DNA from 4 places in the Labrys sp. Lb11 genome. Region 1 is predicted to be linked to each of the others. Evidence: predicted binding sites of a transcription regulator. Region 1 holds the regulator's gene; each other region holds the start of a gene.
What was found. Region 1 encodes LexA, which represses DNA repair genes until DNA is damaged. Its sites were predicted from a motif close to TGTTCNNNNTGTGTTCNG; they were not measured.

Region 1 (4,238 bases):
CTCTTGTGGCGCAGCCTTGGCGACCGGGCGGAGAAGGCAATAGGCTGCGGCGTTTAGCACAGCGTTGTGCTCGGCGGTAGCGTTGGAGCTGCCTTTGGCGGGACGTGGGCGGGCGGGGGAACGTGTCGAGGTCGCCGGGGTCCGGCCGCGCCGCCGGAATGCGGCGTCGCCGGGCCTCGAGGCTGTGCAGCGGTGCTGGCTCGCGGCCTGCGATCGGCTGCGCGCGGCCCTGGCCTTCGAGAACGAATGTCTCGATCTCGCCCTCGTCGTGCCGGTCTTCCTCGGGCTCGGCGTCATCACCTATTTCGCTGCGCCGGAGGAGCCGGGCCTTGCCGGGCCCGCCCTTCTCGGTGCCGCCGCCCTCGCCGGAGCCTGGATCGCCAGCGGCCGGCGCTGGCTCCATGTCGGCCTGGTCTGTGTCGCCGCTGCGGCCCTGGGTTTCTCGGCCGCCAAGCTGCGCACGCTCAGTCTGGAAGCGCCGCAACTGCGCAGGTCCATGACGGCCGTGGTCACCGGAGCGGTGCTGTCGGTCGAGCGGCGCGCCAGCGGTTCGGCCCGCCTCGTGCTACGCCCGGCAAGCATCGACGGCCTCGCGCCGGCCGACGTGCCGGCGCTGGTCCGCCTGACCGTGCGCAGCGTCGGCGACATATCGCCGGGCGACAGCGTCAGCGTGAAAGCCCTGCTGCGGCCGCCGCCGCCTCCGACCGTGCCCGGCGGCTACGACTTCGCCCGCGACGCCTATTTCGACGGCATCGGCGCCGTCGGCTTTGCCGCGGGCAAGCTCCAGCCGGCCCCTCGGCCCGTGACGATGTCCTGGAGCGAGCGCTTCGCCGCCGGCCTCGATCGGTCCCGCAACGCCCTGACCGATCGCATCGTCGCGGTGATCCCCGGCGAAAACGGCGCCGTCGCCGCCTCGCAGGTGACCGGCAAGCGCGGCCTCATCCCCGAGGACGCCAATGCCGCCCTGCGGGCTGCCGGGCTCTACCATGTCGTCTCGATCTCCGGCCTGCATATGGCCCTGTTCGCCGGCGGCCTGTTCTGGCTGATCCGGGCGCTGCTCGCCCTGTCGTCCCGCATCGCCCTCACCATGCCCCTCAAAGCGCTGGCGGCCATGCTGTCACTGGCGCCGGCCGCCGCCTACACGCTGTTTTCCGGAGCAGAGGTCGCGACCGTGCGCGCCTTCGTCATGACGGCGATCGTGCTGATGGCGGTGGCCCTTGGCCGCAGTGCCGTCACGCGGCGCAATGTCGGGCTCGCCGCCGCCTTCGTGCTGCTGACAACCCCCGAACAGCTGCTGGGGCCGAGCTTCCAGATGTCGTTCGGCGCGGTGGCGATGATGGTGGCCTGGTATGACAGGCCGCGCCGGCCGGGTGCGCGGCCTCCGGCCACGGCCATGGGGCGGATGCTGTCGCGGCTGGGCATCGTCGTCGTCGGCCTCGCCGTCACCACCATCATTGCCTCCCTGGCGACGGCACCGTTCTCGGCCTTCCATTTCCACCGGCTGACGCTGCAGTCCCTGGCGTCGAACTTCATGGCGACGCCGATCGTGTCGCTCCTGATCATGCCTCTGGCCCTGCTGGCGCTGGCGGCCGAGCCCTTCGGCTATGGTGCGCCGCTCTGGTCGGCCATGGGCGTGGCGGTCGGCTGGTTCATGGCCATCGCCCGCATGGTCGCGTCCTGGCCTGGCTCTGAGATCGTCACGCCGCAATTCTCGGCCGCCGCCCTGGCCGCGTTCTCCGCCGGAATCGTGCTGCTGGCCATCCTGCGCACGCGTCTCGCCCTGGTCGCCATGTTGCCGCTGGCGGCCGGCAGCGCCCTGGCCACGATCGACGCACGTCCCGTCGCCATCATCGGCGCCAACGGCTATGCCGCGCTGGTGCGCGACGGTGCGACCCTGTCGACGATCGGCAGCCGGCGCGACGCCTTCAATCAGCGCGAATGGCTGCTGGCCTTGGGTGACGGCCGCAACCTGGAAGACCCGACGCTGACGGCGGCTGTGCGCTGCGACAAGGAGGGTTGCTCGGCGCCTCTGGGCAAGGGACGGTTCCTGGTGCTCGACCGCACCGTCAACGCCATCGAGGAGGATTGCGGCCGGGTCGCCATCCTGGTCTCGCCCCTGCCGGTCCCGGCGCGCTGCAAGGCTGCGGGGCTGGTGCTGGACCGGACATCCATCCGCGCCGCCGGTTCCCTCGCCATCTATGACGACGGCCCGACGCCGGACACCGGCGAGCCGCGCTGGCGCATCGTCACGGCGCGTGAGGCCGGCGGCGACAGGCCCTGGGCGCCGGCTCCCCCGCGCCCCAAGCCGCCGCCTGATACGCAGGAGGAGAAAAGCGAAGCTGCCCCCGACGAGGCGCCTGCCCGGGACGAGGCCTTGCCTCAGTAGCGGCGGAACAAACCGACCAGCTTGCCCTGGATGCGCACGCGGTCGGGGCCGAAGATGCGGGTCTCATACGCCGGGTTGGCGGCCTCCAGCGCGATCGAGGCGCCGCGACGGCGCAAGCGCTTGAGGGTGGCTTCCTCGTCATCGATCAGCGCCACCACGATATCGCCGGTCTCGGCATTGTCCTGGCGCCGGATCAGCACCGTGTCGTTGTCGAAGATACCGGCCTCGATCATCGAATCGCCACGGACCTCCAGGGCGAAATGCTCGCCCGCCGACAGCATCTCCGGCGGCACGCTGATCGTATGGCTCTTGCTCTGGATCGCCGAGACCGGCGTGCCGGCAGCGATCCGGCCCATCACCGGGATCATCACCGAACGCGCGGCGTCCTCGTCCAGGGCCGGCGGGGGAGCGGCTCGCACCCGCCCGAGATTGCCTTCGATGACATTGGGCCGGAAGCCGCGCGGGGCCGACACTGTGGTGAGGCCCGGTACCGAGGATTCGGGCAGCTTCACGACCTCCAACGCCCGTGCCCGGTTGGGCAGGCGGCGGATGAAGCCGCGCTCCTCCAGCGCCATGATCAGACGATGAATGCCGGACTTGGAGCGAAGATCGAGCGCGTCCTTCATTTCGTCGAAGGAGGGGGGAACGCCCTGCTCCTTCAGCCGCTCGTGGATGAAGCGCAGCAATTCGTGTTGTTTCTTCGTCAGCATGGGCGTTCCCGGCGCGGAGGCAGCGAATCAACTGGTGAATCGCCAAACAAACCATGAACAGTGCTACATGTTCGCACTGTGTTCCGCAACCATGAACTTCCGGTAAAGACGATCAGTAGCCGGCGGCGCGAAGATCGATGATCTCGCAGGCATCGCCGGCATGTGCCGCAGCGGCATGGGGCGGCCGGATGGCGAGGCAGTCGGAGCCGGCGAGCACGGCAACCATGGACGAATCCTGCACGGCCGATGGTGTCACCATCGGCAGGTTCGTCGCTGCGTCAAGCGTGAAGGTCGCACGCAGATAGTCTTCGCGCAGATCGTTGGCCGGCCAGTCCACGGCGAAACGGGCCGGACGACGCGGCAATGTCCGGTCGGCGCGGCCGGCGAGGGCACGGATCAGCGGCGTCAGGAACAGCACGCCGCAGACGATCGCCGAGACCGGATTGCCGGGAAGGCCGAGGATGCGCATGGCGCCGAGGCTGCCGTGCATCATCGGCTTGCCCGGCCGCATGGCGATCTTCCAGAAGCCGAGCTGCATGCCTTCGCGGGTGAGGGCGGCCTGCACGAGGTCGCGGTCGCCGACCGAGGCGCCGCCGATGGTGACGAGCACGTCGGCCCCGGCGTCGCGTGCGCGCCGGATCGCCGCCTCGATCTCCGCCAGGCTGTCGCCGGCAATGCCGAGGTCGATCACCGCCGCGCCCTCGGCTTCCGCCATCGCGGCCAGGGCGAAATTGTTGGAGGCGACGATCTGATGCGGGCCGACGCTGGTGCCGGGCAGGACCAGTTCGTCACCGGTGGCGAGGATGGCGACGCGGGGCCTGCGATGGACCGGAACGGTTGCGTGACCGGTGGCGGCGGCGAGCGCCAGATCGCGCGGGCCGAGGCGGGTGCCGGCGACCAGCGCCGTGTCGCCGTCGCGGAAATCGAGGCCGCGGCGGCGAATGTTCTGGCCGGGCCTGGCCGCGGCGGTCAGCGTGACGGTATCGCCCTCGCGCCGCGTGTTTTCCTGGATCAGCACGGTGTCCGCGTCGGCGGGCACCGGGGCGCCGGTGAAGATGCGCACGGTTTCGCCAGGGCCGAACGTACCGGCGAAGGCGTGGCCGGCCGCGCTCTCGCCGACGACCTTCAGCCGCGCCCCGGCC
Region 2 (4,238 bases), on a different contig from region 1:
CGCCGGGCAGGACATAGAGCAGCAGGCCGCCCGCGCCGGCGCCGGCCAGGCCGCCGACGCTCCACATGCCGTGGAAGGACGACATGCAGAGGCGCCCGGTGGTGCGCTCGACCTGCGCGGCATGGGCGTTTATGGCCACGTCCATGCAGCCGCCGCTGGCGCCGAAGGCGAACAGCACGAGGCAGAGCACCGGCACGCTCGGCGCGATGGCGATCACCGGCAGCGCCAGGCAGAACAGGGCGCCGCAGCGGCGTATCATCGCGGCGCTGCCGTAGCGGCGGACCAGCCAGCCGCTGCCGGCCATGGCCAGCACGGCGCCGGCGCCGAGCACGAGGATCACCAGGCCGAGCGCGGCGGCATCGAGGCCGAGACGGTCCTTGACCAGCGGGATCTGGGTGGCCCAGACGCCGAAGACCGCGCCGTTGACGAAGAAGGCGGCGGCGGTCGGCCGCCAGGGATGACTCATGAAGATCATGGGTGCCTCAGGCGGTGAGGATGTCGATGCCCGCCGCGGCGTAGCGCGCCAGCGTGTCGGGCGGGGTGCCGGCCTCGGCCACGAGCCGGTCGAGCCGCGACAGCGGTGCGACGCGGAAGGGCAAGGCGGTGTCGAACTTGTCGGCGGTGACGAGGATCGCGGTTTCGCCGGAGGCGGCGACCATCGCCCGCTTCAGGCAGGCGTCGTCATGGTCGTGCGCGGTGACGCCGAGATCGATGTCGAGGCCGCAGACGCCGAGGACGCACAGGTCGAAGCGAATGGCCTGGATGGCGGCAAGCACGGCCGGGCCGGCGGCGCAGCGGCGCAGCGGATCGAGCCGCCCGCCGAGCAGGATCACCTCCGACACCTCCCGGTCGAGCGCCGCCATGGCGATCTCGGGCGTGGCGGTGACGATCGCCAGGTCCGAGCCGATCGGCAGGAGACGGGCGAGCGCCAGCGTGGTCGTGCTCTGGTCGAGCAGGACGGTCGACCCCGCCTTGATGAGGCCGAGCGCGGCGCCGGCGAGCGAGGATTTTTCCGCGGCGCGCCGGCCGAGCCGCTCGCCGAAGGCCTGCGGCACCTGCGAACGGCGGATCGCGCCGCCATGGATGCGCTGGACGAGGCCGGCCTGCGCCAGGTCGCGCAGGTCACGCCGGATGCTGTCCTCGGAGACGCCGAGCTCGACGGCGGCGGCCGCCGCCAGGACACGGCCGTCCCGCTCGATCCGGCCAAGGATCGCGGCCTGCCGTTCTTCGGGCGACGGAGGAGCGGACATGGGGACACCGGCACGGGACACGGTGCCAGTTTATGCACGATCATGCACAATCACGCAATGAAAAAAGCCGATATCGGCATATCCAAGCACAAATCAACGTCGACGTGCACCGTCCGGCTGGACGCCGGCCGCCGCAGCGAACAAATCGGGAAAGCCGCGTCCGCAGTGATTCGGCCACGCTCCGTTCGACGCGCGTTCGGGGGGTTAACGCGGACGCGAAAAAGGACCATATAGCGTATCAGACGGGGACGGCCGACGGTTTCCCTCGATCTGACTTCGCCCGAATCCATCGAGGCCCGTTTCTGCCCATGATGCCTTCCGTGCTTCCCCCGCCGATGCGCGCGCGCGGCGTGACGGCGGTCCTCGGACCCACCAACACCGGCAAGACCCACCTCGCCATCGAGCGCATGCTCGGCCACGGCGCGGGCATCATCGGCCTGCCGCTGCGTCTGCTCGCCCGCGAGGTCTACAACAAGATCGTCGACCGCGTCGGGCCGGAGAAGGTGGCGCTGGTCACGGGCGAGGAGAAGATCAAACCGGATGCGGCGCGCTACTGGGTGGCGACGGCCGAGGCCATGCCGCGCGACCTCGACGTGCCTTTCGTCGCCATCGACGAGATCCAGATCGCCGCCGACCTGGAGCGCGGCCATGTCTTCACCGACCGCATGCTCAACCGCCGCGGCTCGGCCGAGACGCTGCTGCTCGGCGCCGCGACGATGCGGCCGATCGTCGAGAAGCTGCTGCCGGGCGTCAACGTCGTGTCGCGGCCACGGCTGTCAAACCTGCTCTTCGCCGGCAGCAAGAAGCTCACCCGCCTGCCGCGCCGCAGCGCCATCGTCGCCTTCTCGGCCGAGGAGGTCTATGCCATCGCCGAACTGATCCGCCGCCAGCGCGGCGGCGCGGCTGTGGTGCTGGGCGCGCTCAGCCCGCGCACCCGCAACGCCCAGGTGGCGATGTACCAGAACGGCGACGTCGACTACATGGTGGCGACCGACGCCATCGGCATGGGCCTCAACCTCGACGTCGACCACGTCGCCTTCGCGGGCGACCGCAAGTTCGACGGCTACCAGTTCCGCCGGCTCAACCCGGCCGAGTTCGGCCAGATCGCCGGGCGCGCCGGCCGCCATGTCCGCGACGGCACCTTCGGCACCACCGGGCGCTGCGACGGCTTCGAGCCGGAACTGGTCCAGGCGATCGAGAGCCACAGCTTCGACAGCGTCAAGGTGCTGCAATGGCGCAACCCGGCCCTGGATTTCTCCTCGGTGCAGGCGCTCCAGGAGACGCTGGGGCGCCCGCCGGACGAGCCGGGCCTCACCCGGGCGCCCGATGCCGACGACATCCGCGCCCTCGCCATCGCCACCCGGGACGAGGACGTGCGCGCCATGGCGCACGGCAAGGCGGCGGTCGAGCGGCTCTGGGAGATCGCCCAGGTGCCGGACTATCGGAAAATTTCTCCGCATGCCCACGCCGATCTCGTCACGACCCTCTATGGTTTTTTGATGCGGGACGGTAAGGTCCCCGACGATTGGTTCGCGCGGCAGGTGGCCTTCTCGGACCGGACGGACGGTGATATCGACACGCTGTCGACGCGCATCGCCCATATCCGGACATGGACCTTCGCGGCGAACCGGCCTGACTGGCTGAAGGACCCTGCCCATTGGCAAGGCGTGACGCGTGCCGTCGAAGACAAGCTCTCCGACGCGCTGCATGAGCGGCTTGCCCAACGCTTTGTCGACCGTCGCACCAGCGTGCTGATGCGGCGTCTTAGAGAAAATGCCATGCTCGAGACTGAAATCACCCGGACCGGCGACGTCATCGTCGAGGGTCAGCATGTCGGGACCCTCCAGGGCTTCCAGTTCGCCCCGGACCCCAGCGCCGGCGACGGCGAGAGCGGCCGGGCGTTGCGGGCTGCCGCGGCCAAGGCGCTCGCCGGCGAGATCGAGGCCCGGTCCCAGCGCTTCTCGCAGGCGCCGGACACCGAGTTCGCGCTCGCCATCGACGGCACGATCCGCTGGGTCGGCGAGCCGGTGGCGAAGCTCGCCGGCTCCGAAAAGGCCCTGGCGCCGCGCATCCGCCTCATCGCCGACGAGCAGCTGACCGGTCCGGCGCGCGATGCCGTGCAGACGCGGCTGGAGATCTGGATCGGCAACCACATGGCGCGCCTGCTCGGGCCGCTGCTGCTGCTCGACAAGGCCGAGGACCTGCAGGGCCTGGCCAAGGGCATCGCCTTCCAGCTGGTCGAAGCGCTCGGGGTGCTCGATCGCAACCGGGTGGCGGAGGACCTCAAGCAGCTCGACCAGGACCAGCGCGCCTCGCTGCGCAAGCACGGCGTGCGCTTCGGCGCCTATCACGTCTACCTGCCGGCCCTGATGAAGCCGGCGCCGCGCACGCTGGCGGTCCAGCTCTGGGCCCTGAACCATGGCGGCCTGGAGCAGAAGGGTCTCGACGAGATCCCGCATCTGGCCGCCTCGGGCCGCACTTCGATCCCGGCCGATACCAGCATCGACAAGGGCCTCTATCGCCTGGTCGGCTACCGCGTCTGCGGCGAGAGGGCTGTGCGCGTCGACATCCTCGAGCGCCTGGCCGACATCATCCGCCCGGCCATCGCCTATCGCCCGGGCACGACGGTGGGCGAGCCGCCGGCCGGTGCCGCCGATGGCGACGGGTTCGTCGCCACGGTGCAGATGACCTCGCTGGTCGGCTGCTCGGGCGAGGATTTCGCCTCGATCCTGCGCGGCCTCGGCTATCGCATGGAGAAGCGCAACGGACCGGCGATCACCCAGGCGATCCGCCTGCCGGCGGCCACGACGCCGGCTGCGCCGGTGGAGCCCGCCCTGCCCCAGGCCAGCGCCGACGGCGAGGCACAGGCCCCCGACGCCGAGGCTCCGGCGCAGTCCGACGCCGCCCCGGCCGACGAAACGATCGCCGAAGCCGCGACGGTGACCGAGGACAGCGCGCCGGCCGAGACTGCCGTCGAGGCCGCAGCTC
Region 3 (4,238 bases), 340 kb from region 1:
CGTAGCGCTTGCCCTTGCACACGTCGCAGGTGACGTAGACATCGGGCAGGAAGTGCATCTCGATCTTGATGACGCCGTCGCCCTGGCAGGCTTCGCAGCGTCCGCCCTTGACGTTGAAGGAAAACCGGCCGGGCTGGAAGCCACGCGCCTTGGCTTCCGGCAGGCCCGAGAACCATTCCCGGATCGGCGTGAAGGCGCCGGTATAGGTCGCCGGGTTGGAGCGCGGCGTGCGGCCGATCGGCGACTGGTCGATGTCGATGACCTTGTCGATCAGTTCCAGCCCCTCGATCCGGTCATGGGGGGCCGGATGCTCGGACGCACCGTTGAGCCGGCGCGCCACCGCCTTGTAGAGCGTGTCGATCAGCAGCGTCGACTTGCCGCCGCCCGATACGCCGGTGACGCAGGTGAAGAGGCCGAGCGGCAGCTCGACCGAGACGTCCTTGAGGTTGTTGCCGCGGGCGCCGACCACCTTCAGCGCCTTGCCCTTCTGGCGCTTGCGCCGCCGCTCGGGCAGGGGCACGGCCAGCTCGCCGGTGAGGTACTTGCCGGTGAGGGAGTGCGGGTTGGCCATCACCTCGGCCGGCGTGCCCTGGGCGACGATGCGCCCGCCATGCACGCCCGCCCCGGGGCCGACGTCGACGACGAAATCGGCCTGCAGGATGGCATCCTCGTCATGCTCGACCACGACGACGGTGTTGCCGAGGTCACGCAGCCGGCGCAGCGTCTCCAGCAGGCGCTCATTGTCGCGCTGATGCAGGCCGATCGACGGCTCGTCCAGCACGTAGAGCACGCCGGTTAGGCCCGAGCCGATCTGTGAGGCGAGGCGGATGCGCTGGCTCTCGCCACCCGACAGGGTGCCGGAATTGCGCGCCAGGGTGAGGTAGTCGAGGCCGACATCGACGAGGAAGCGCAGGCGCTCGCGAATCTCCTTGAGGATGCGGCCGGCGATCTCGTTGCGCTTGTCGTCCAGCTTGGCCGGCAGCGCCTCGAACCAGCCCTGGGCCTGACGCACCGACATGGCCGAAACCATGCCGACATGGCACTGGTCGATCTTCACCGCCAGGGCCTCCGGCTTGAGGCGGAAACCGGCGCAGGCCTTGCAGGGCGTGTTCGACATGTAGCGCGCGATGTCCTCGCGCGCCCATTCCGAATCGGTCTCCTTCCAGCGCCGCTCGAGATTGGTGATGACGCCCTCGAAAGTCTTGCGCGTCTCATAGGCGCGCAGGCCGTCGTCGAAGGAGAACTTGATCTCGTCCTTGCCCGACCCGTAGAGCATCACCGACCTGACGTTTTCCGGCAGATCCTCCCAAGGCGTCGTCACACCGAACTTGTAGTGCTTGGCCAGCGCGTCGATTGTCTGGGCGTAGTAGGGGCTGGTCGACTTGGCCCACGGCGCGATGGCGCCCTTGCGCAGCGACAGGGATTCGTCCGGCACGATCAGCATGGGATCGACCGTCATCTCCGCGCCCAGGCCGTCACAGGCCGGGCAGGCGCCGAACGGGTTGTTGAAGGAGAACAGCCTCGGCTCGATCTCGGGGATGGTGAAGCCGGAGACCGGGCAGGCGAATTTCTGGCTGAAGACGATCCGCGCCGGCTCGCCCTTGTCGTCCTTCTGGTCGGCCATCTCGGCCACGGCGATGCCGTCGGCCAGCTCCAGCGCCGTCTCGAACGAATCGGCAAGGCGCGCCGCGATGTCGCCGCGGACGACGATGCGGTCGACCACCACGTCGATGTCGTGCTTGAGCTTCTTGTCGAGGGCAGGGGCGTCGGCCAGCTCGTAGAAGGTGCCGTCGATCTTGGCGCGCTGGAAGCCGCGTTTCATGTATTCCGCGATCTCCTTGCGGTACTCGCCCTTGCGTCCCCGCACCACCGGCGCCAGCAGGAACAGGCGCGTGCCCTCGGGCAGGGCCATGACGCGGTCGACCATCTGGCTGACGGTCTGGCTCTCGATCGGCAGGCCGGTGGCCGGCGAATAGGGGATGCCGACCCGGGCCCAGAGCAGGCGCATATAGTCGTAGATCTCGGTGACCGTGCCGACCGTCGAGCGCGGGTTGCGCGAGGTCGTCTTCTGCTCGATCGAGATCGCCGGCGAAAGCCCGTCGATCTGGTCGACGTCGGGCTTCTGCATCATCTCCAGGAACTGGCGGGCATAGGCCGACAGGCTTTCGACATAGCGCCGCTGTCCCTCGGCATAGATGGTGTCGAAGGCGAGCGACGACTTGCCGGACCCCGACAGACCGGTGAACACCACGAGCTTGTCGCGGGGGATCTCCAGGTCGATGTTCTTGAGGTTGTGCTCGCGGGCGCCGCGTATCGAAATGACGCGGCGATCCGCGGACGAGGGGGCTTGTCGGCCCGGCGTCTGACCAGTCATGCAGTCGATCCCAACGGGATGGAGGGGTGGGCGTTCGGCCGAGACATAGGGGGCCGGAGGCGCAGAATGAAGCGGCTTGACGTCAAAAACAAGAACGTTTCGGGAACCGGTCCGAGTTTTTGCAGCGGCTGCGTCGTTTCGCGCCGCCCGGCAGCGTCAGCCGTAATAGGTTGCGAGGGTGAGCCACAGGGTGCTGCCCAGGCCCGTGGCCGCCAGCAGCGCCACCCAGGCGCCGGCGCCGAGACGCAAGGCCGGCTCGCCGCTGGTGCGCAGGCCGACCAGCAGCAGCGGCGCCAGCGGGTAGAGATAGCGCCCCTGGAAGCCTTGAACCGTCGGCTGGCCGAAGCCGGTCCACTGCACGTAGAGCAGGGTCAGGATCAGCACCGTGCCGGCGCCGGCGATGGCGGCGCCGAGGCCGAGCGCGAGCGGGCCATAGCGGGCGGCGCGCGCGGTGGGGTCGGAGACCAGCACGAACAGCATGAGACCGACGAGCGCCACCAGGACAGGCAGGGGCAGGGCGACCGGCGGGCCGAAGATGCCGATGAAACCCCTGACAGCGTCATAGACCAGCGGCGTGTCGACCAGGGTGCGCCAGAGCACCGCGACATAGCCGAACGGATCGGCGAGGATCGCGGCCATCTGCCCGTCCGGATTCACCTCGCCGGCCCAGGTGCGGTACGTGATGCCGGCGAAATAGGTGTGCTTCAGCGTCACCATCCAAGCCAGGCTCGCGAGCGCGCCGGGCAGGATGATCAGCGCCAGCGCGCCGGCCCAGGCGGCGGTCGAACCGAAGCGCGCGCGGGGGATGGCCAGGGCGAGCAGCGGCAGCACGAGATAGGCGCTCTTGCATTGGGCCAGAATGAACGCGACCGCGGCCAGCCGCAGGATATCCCGTCCACCCATCGGCTCGCGGCGCACCATCTCGCGCAGGATCATCGCCGCCAGCAGGAAGGCCAGCCCGGTGGTGAACTGGTCGGCGTCGAGCGTGCTGCGCGAGAAGGTGACGGTCGGCAGCAGGGCGAGGGCGGCGAGCGCGAACTTGTGCGTGGGAATGATGCGGATGGCGAGAAGGGTCAGGCCGATGCCGGCGGCCAGCCCGGCCAGCCGGCCGAGATAGAACAGGATGAGGGGCGGCAGGCCGAGGCTGCCGCCGAGCCGGATCACCGGCACCTGCGGCAGATAGGAGAGGGGATGCAGCACGGCGATCGGGTTGGGCGCCAGGATGGCGTCCGGCTCCGCGCCCAGCGGGATGGCGGCCAGCCGGCGCCACTGGTCCAGCGAATAGGAGTAGGGCGGTTTCGCCCCCTCCGGGAAGAAGGAGCCGCCGACGGCGAGCAACTCGGCGATGCCGGGCCGCACGGCAGCCGGCTCGATCAGCACATGACCGGCCGCCACGCCTGCCGTCCGCTGGAAGTTGAACGTCTCGTTGCCGCCTCCGAGCGGTGGTATCACGGCAACCAGAACCAGGCCGAACAGCCCGGCGATCCAGGCGAACAGGCGGTCGGGGCACGAGAGCAGGCGCGACGGCATCGGATCAACCCAGCGGCAGAGAGGCGCACGGCCGTCTTTGGCTGCACAGGCAAATCCGAGATTCGTCAACACGCCGCCGGCCGCACGTGCTATCGCCGGGCAGCCGGTTCCGTCAGCAGCCCTGCGCCATGATCGAGATCACCAACACCCTGTCCATCGACGAGCGCGAGATCGAGGAGAGCTTTCTGCGGGCGTCAGGGCCGGGCGGGCAGGCGGTCAACACCACCTCGACCGCGGTGCAGCTGCGGTTCGATGCCCGCCGGTCGCCGTCCCTGCCCGACGAGATTGCCATCCGGCTGATGAAGCTGGCAGGCAGCCGCCTTACCCAGGACGG
Region 4 (4,238 bases), on a different contig from region 1:
ATCGGCCGCGGCGCCACGGTCGGCACCGCCGCCACCGTGCTCTACGACACCGAGGTCGGCGCCTTCGCCGAGGTGAAGCCCCTGACCCTGATCATGAAGGGCGAGGCCATCCCGGCGAGCACGGCCTGGGTCGGCATCCCGGCGCAGCTGGTCGCCGGCGAGACGGCGCGCGCGCTGGCCCCGGCCCCCGCCGACGTCCGGCCGCAGGCCCTGGATCTCTCCCACGCGGCCGAGTGAGGCGGCATGCCATGTGCCGGCCAAATGTCGAGGAGATCCTGCGGATCGGCGGGGCCGTCGCCGTCCTGGCGTATCGGGCGGGCGGGACAGGCCCGGCCACGGCGGCGGAGCGCATCGCGGCGGCAGCGGCGGCGTTGCGCCAGGCGACGGGACGCGGCGACATCGTCATCGGCAGGCGGGCCAGCGGGCGTCCGCGCCTGGAGCCGCCTTATCCCGAGCTCGGGGTATCGCTGTCGCATCGCGGCAGCATGCTGATCGTCGCCTTCGCGCCGGATGGTCCGGTGGGCGTCGACCTGGAGATCGAAGGCACCGGCAGCCTTGCCGATCCCCTGCGTTTTGCCCGGGATCACTACGCCGCAGGCGAAGCCGCGGCGATGCGGCGTCTCGACCGGACGGAGGCTCGCGACCTCTGCCACCGGCTCTGGGTGGCCAAGGAGGCGGCGCTGAAGGTCTCCGGCCGCGGCATTTATGACGGCCTGGCCGAACCGGACTTTACGACCTGTCTCGACACGCTGCGGCAGGGCGGCGTGGCGGCCTTGCCGGCGTGCCGGCGCCTGCCCCCGCTGCGCATCGGCGTCCGTCTGCTGGAGCGCCCGCTGGCCGGACGGGTCTATTGCGCCTTGGCCTGCGCTCCCCTGGCGGAATGAACCGGCGAGGGCGGCGGGGAGAAGCCCCTGTCGGGTTCCGGGGGCGGGCGGGGCAAGGGCATCCTGAACCGAGCCGACGATGGCGAATGGAGCGTTGCCGTACAGCGACGCCAGATGACGGTGCTGTCGGCAATACGAGATAGGGTGATCGAGGCGCCGTATCTGGAATTGGCCCACGGCTTTCGATACGACGGGTGGGAACGCCCCTGACGAAAGCATCCTGACTCCCATCCCTGTCATGACCAACAAGGGGAAAGCCCGTCCCATCCTCACCGTCATGGCCGAGTTCGGCCTGGGACCCTTCTTGTGGCACAATCGCAGCGGCGACGACCGGGCCGGAGTCGGCGGAAACTGCTGTGACTCCGTCTGGTGCTGCGGCAGGCATCCCATGTCTGAGGAATTGCTGGAGGCATTCCGAGCCTGGGTTGACGATTACGAAACTGCGCCTTGGAGCAAGGGGACACTGGTCGACCCCGCCGATCCGGAAAGCGGTTATGTCGAGCAGCCGCAATTGATCTTGGACTGGGACGATTTCAACGCGCGCGGTTTCGAGCTCGCCAAGCGGCTGAAGGCTGAGGTGGGTTCCGGGTTCCGTGTTGTTTACGACAGTCCCATGGAAGACCCCACACATGGTCGCGCAGAGCGCCGCGAAGTGATCGATGACGGCTCCGTCGTCCTTCTTCCGTCCCGCGCCGAGCTGTGCCGTGATCCACTGCGCTGCCTCATCACCCGCGTCGTTTCAGGTGGCCAGACCGGTGCCGATCGAGCCGCGCTCGACTGGGCGATGCAGCAGAAATTCGGCGTGGGCGGATGGTGTCCGAAGGGCAGGATCGCGGAAGATGGCGTGATCGATGCGCGCTATCCGCTCCGTGAAGCCGACACGGGTGGCTATCGGCATCGGACGAGACTGAACGTCCAGGACAGCGACGGCACGCTGATCGTCAACCTGGGGGACATCGACGGTGGTACCCTCGCCACCGAGGCCTTTGCCCGCAAGATCGGCAAGCCCCACCTTGTCGTGCAGCTCGACTCCGGCATCTCTGCTGGAATTTGCACCGCGGTCATGGCGTGGCTCCGCAGGTATCCCATCCATATCCTCAACGTGGCCGGCCCACGCGAAAGCAAGCGGCCGGGCATTTATCACCTGACCCGCAAGCTGCTCGGTTCCGTGAATGTCCTGAGCCTGCGCGAGGGGCGGAAGTTACAGAGGGCTTCCCATGGGCATGGGCAGCGACAAGCCGCTCATGCCGGGCGCGGGTGGCGGAAGTTTCTGGGAGCGTCCCACGGCCCAAGGCCGTGACGGCGCGCCTTTCGGAGAAACTCGGCCGTATCCTTCGCCGATCGACGCGGCGGGCCTCGGCGTCCGGGGTTGCGTTTCCGGAACAAATATGGAACAAACATTGCTGGGGATAAGCCCGGCCGCCCGCAGCGCGGCGTGATAGGACAGGCGAGGAGTGGCGGGGAGGGCGTCGCGGCGTGAGGCCGGGCGTTTCCGCCTTGGCGAAGGAAAGGATTTGGGATGTCGGGTTCCGTGAACAAGGTCATTCTGGTGGGCAATCTCGGCCGGGATCCCGAGGTGCGGCGGCTGAACTCCGGCGAGCCGGTGGTCAACCTTCGGCTGGCCACCACGGAAAGCTGGCGCGACAAGGCCACGGGCGAGCGCAAGGAGCGCACCGAATGGCACAATGTCGTGATCTTCAACGAGGCGCTGGCCAAGATCGCCGAGCAGTATCTGAAGAAGGGCTCGACGGTTTACATCGAAGGCCAGCTGCAGACCCGCAAATACACCGACCAGAGCGGCCAGGAGAAATACTCCACCGAAGTGGTGCTGCAGCGCTATCGCGGCGAGATGACGCTGCTCGGCGGCCGCAGCCAGGGCCAGGGCTCCGGTGACGGCGACCGCGACCGCGACTATGCCGGTTCGGATTTCGGCTCGTCCAGCCCGATGGAGCGCCGCCCGGCCCCGTCCTCCGGCGGCGGGGGCGGCGGCAAGTACTCCTCCTCCAACATGGACGACGAGATCCCGTTCTAGCAAAGAATGGGTTACGTTTTGTAAACTAAGAAACTTAACCCACTACTATCACACGCTTTTTAGTTGACAAGCAACTTAGAGTCTTCTCTGATTGGGGTCGTTGAGGTTAAGCTGCTCGTTCTGATTTCTCCGGCTTGTGTCGCTCCCGTGGGTCACACGCTTCTCTTCGCGGTCGACGCTTGGCCGCTGCATGATGGGGTCAGAAGGGCGAGGCGTCTCAATCTGTTTCACGACCTTGCAGGTTTGCCCCTGCAGGCTCTGGACTCTCAACGAGATCGCCTTGCCCATCGTCCCCACGGGACGATCCGGTTCACCCTTGATGCGGGTTCATGCGTGGTGTTGTGTCCTCCTGTTTCAGCACTGCGGCGTCATGCTGCGACCGGGGCGCCATTGGCAGGGTCTTTGCCGAAACGGAACTCCACACCGTCGCTCCACATGCGGTGGAGGATGACGGCGAGCTTGCGGGCGACCGCGACGCGGGCGCGGGCCATGCCGCGATGCCTGGCGATCTTCGTCCCCCAGGCGCGCAGGCTCGACCATTTCCGGCTGCGCACCAGCAGCGTGTGCGCCGCCTCATAGAGTGCCGTGCGGGCGAGTTCGTCGCCGCAACGGCTGATCTTGCCCTGGATGTCGGTTTCGCCGGACTGGTAGCGCGCCGGGGTCAGGCCGAGATGGGCGCCGACGTCGCGCGAGCGCCTGAACCGGTCGGGCCGGTCGATCGTCGCCCGAAAGGCGAGCGCGGTGATCGGGCCGACGCCCGGAACGCTCATCAGCCGCCGGCAGACCTCCTCCTTCCTGACGAGATCCAGGACCTGCCTGGTCAGACCGGCGAGCGCGGTCAGCATGCCGGACAGCACAGCCAGAAGCGGCTCGACGAGTGGCATCACCAGCGGGTCGCCCTCGGCCAACTCGCGCACGCGGCCAGCGAAGGCTGGACGCGAAGGGGTGCCGAGCTTGAGGCCGGCCTCGCGCAGGATCGCCCGCACCACATTCTCGATCGAGCGCATCTCGCCCAGGACCGTGCGGCGCGCCACCAAAAGCGAACGCCACAGTCGGCACTGGCGGCTCTTGACGTGAACCTGCCGGAACCAGCCCGTCCGCATGATCTGCGCCAAAGCGCGGGCGTCGTTGCGGTCGGTCTTGTTGGGCATCGTCTTCATCGCCGCATTGGCCTGGCGCGTCTCGATGCAGATCGCCGGCAAGCCCGCCGCGCGCAGACCGTCGTGAAGCCAGGCCGTCAGCGAGCAGGCTTCCAGGCCGATGCGCTCCAGCGGCAGGCCGATCTGGTTCAGCGCCGCGGCCAGCGCGTCAGGCTCGCTCGC

Region 2: AC27L4_RS18230 (helicase-related protein) is a predicted target of LexA. The motif match lies at 1,387-1,404, and genes of this name have one in related genera.
Region 3: uvrA (excinuclease ABC subunit UvrA) is a predicted target of LexA. The motif match lies at 2,465-2,482, and genes of this name have one in related genera.
Region 4: ssb (single-stranded DNA-binding protein) is a predicted target of LexA. The motif match lies at 2,263-2,280, and genes of this name have one in related genera.

What each region holds. Positions count from the first base shown of each region.
Region 1 is NZ_BAAJOT010000005.1:249,610-253,847, forward strand. It holds gene AC27L4_RS19795 (ComEC/Rec2 family competence protein) at 95-2,386, shown strand; gene lexA (transcriptional repressor LexA) at 2,380-3,096, opposite strand; gene AC27L4_RS19805 (molybdopterin molybdotransferase MoeA) at 3,209-4,238, opposite strand, start outside.
Region 2 is NZ_BAAJOT010000004.1:786,264-790,501, reverse strand. It holds partial or broken gene AC27L4_RS18240 (MFS transporter) at 1-487, opposite strand, end outside; gene AC27L4_RS18235 (DeoR/GlpR family DNA-binding transcription regulator) at 483-1,250, opposite strand; gene AC27L4_RS18230 (helicase-related protein) at 1,562-4,238, shown strand, end outside.
Region 3 is NZ_BAAJOT010000005.1:591,920-596,157, reverse strand. It holds gene uvrA (excinuclease ABC subunit UvrA) at 1-2,374, opposite strand, end outside; gene AC27L4_RS21335 (DUF2142 domain-containing protein) at 2,531-3,904, opposite strand; gene arfB (alternative ribosome rescue aminoacyl-tRNA hydrolase ArfB) at 4,033-4,238, shown strand, end outside.
Region 4 is NZ_BAAJOT010000006.1:555,279-559,516, forward strand. It holds gene AC27L4_RS24680 (Pls/PosA family non-ribosomal peptide synthetase) at 1-237, shown strand, start outside; gene AC27L4_RS24685 (4'-phosphopantetheinyl transferase family protein) at 249-884, shown strand; gene AC27L4_RS24690 (putative molybdenum carrier protein) at 1,123-2,184, shown strand; gene ssb (single-stranded DNA-binding protein) at 2,404-2,916, shown strand; gene AC27L4_RS24700 (IS110 family RNA-guided transposase) at 3,285-4,238, opposite strand, start outside.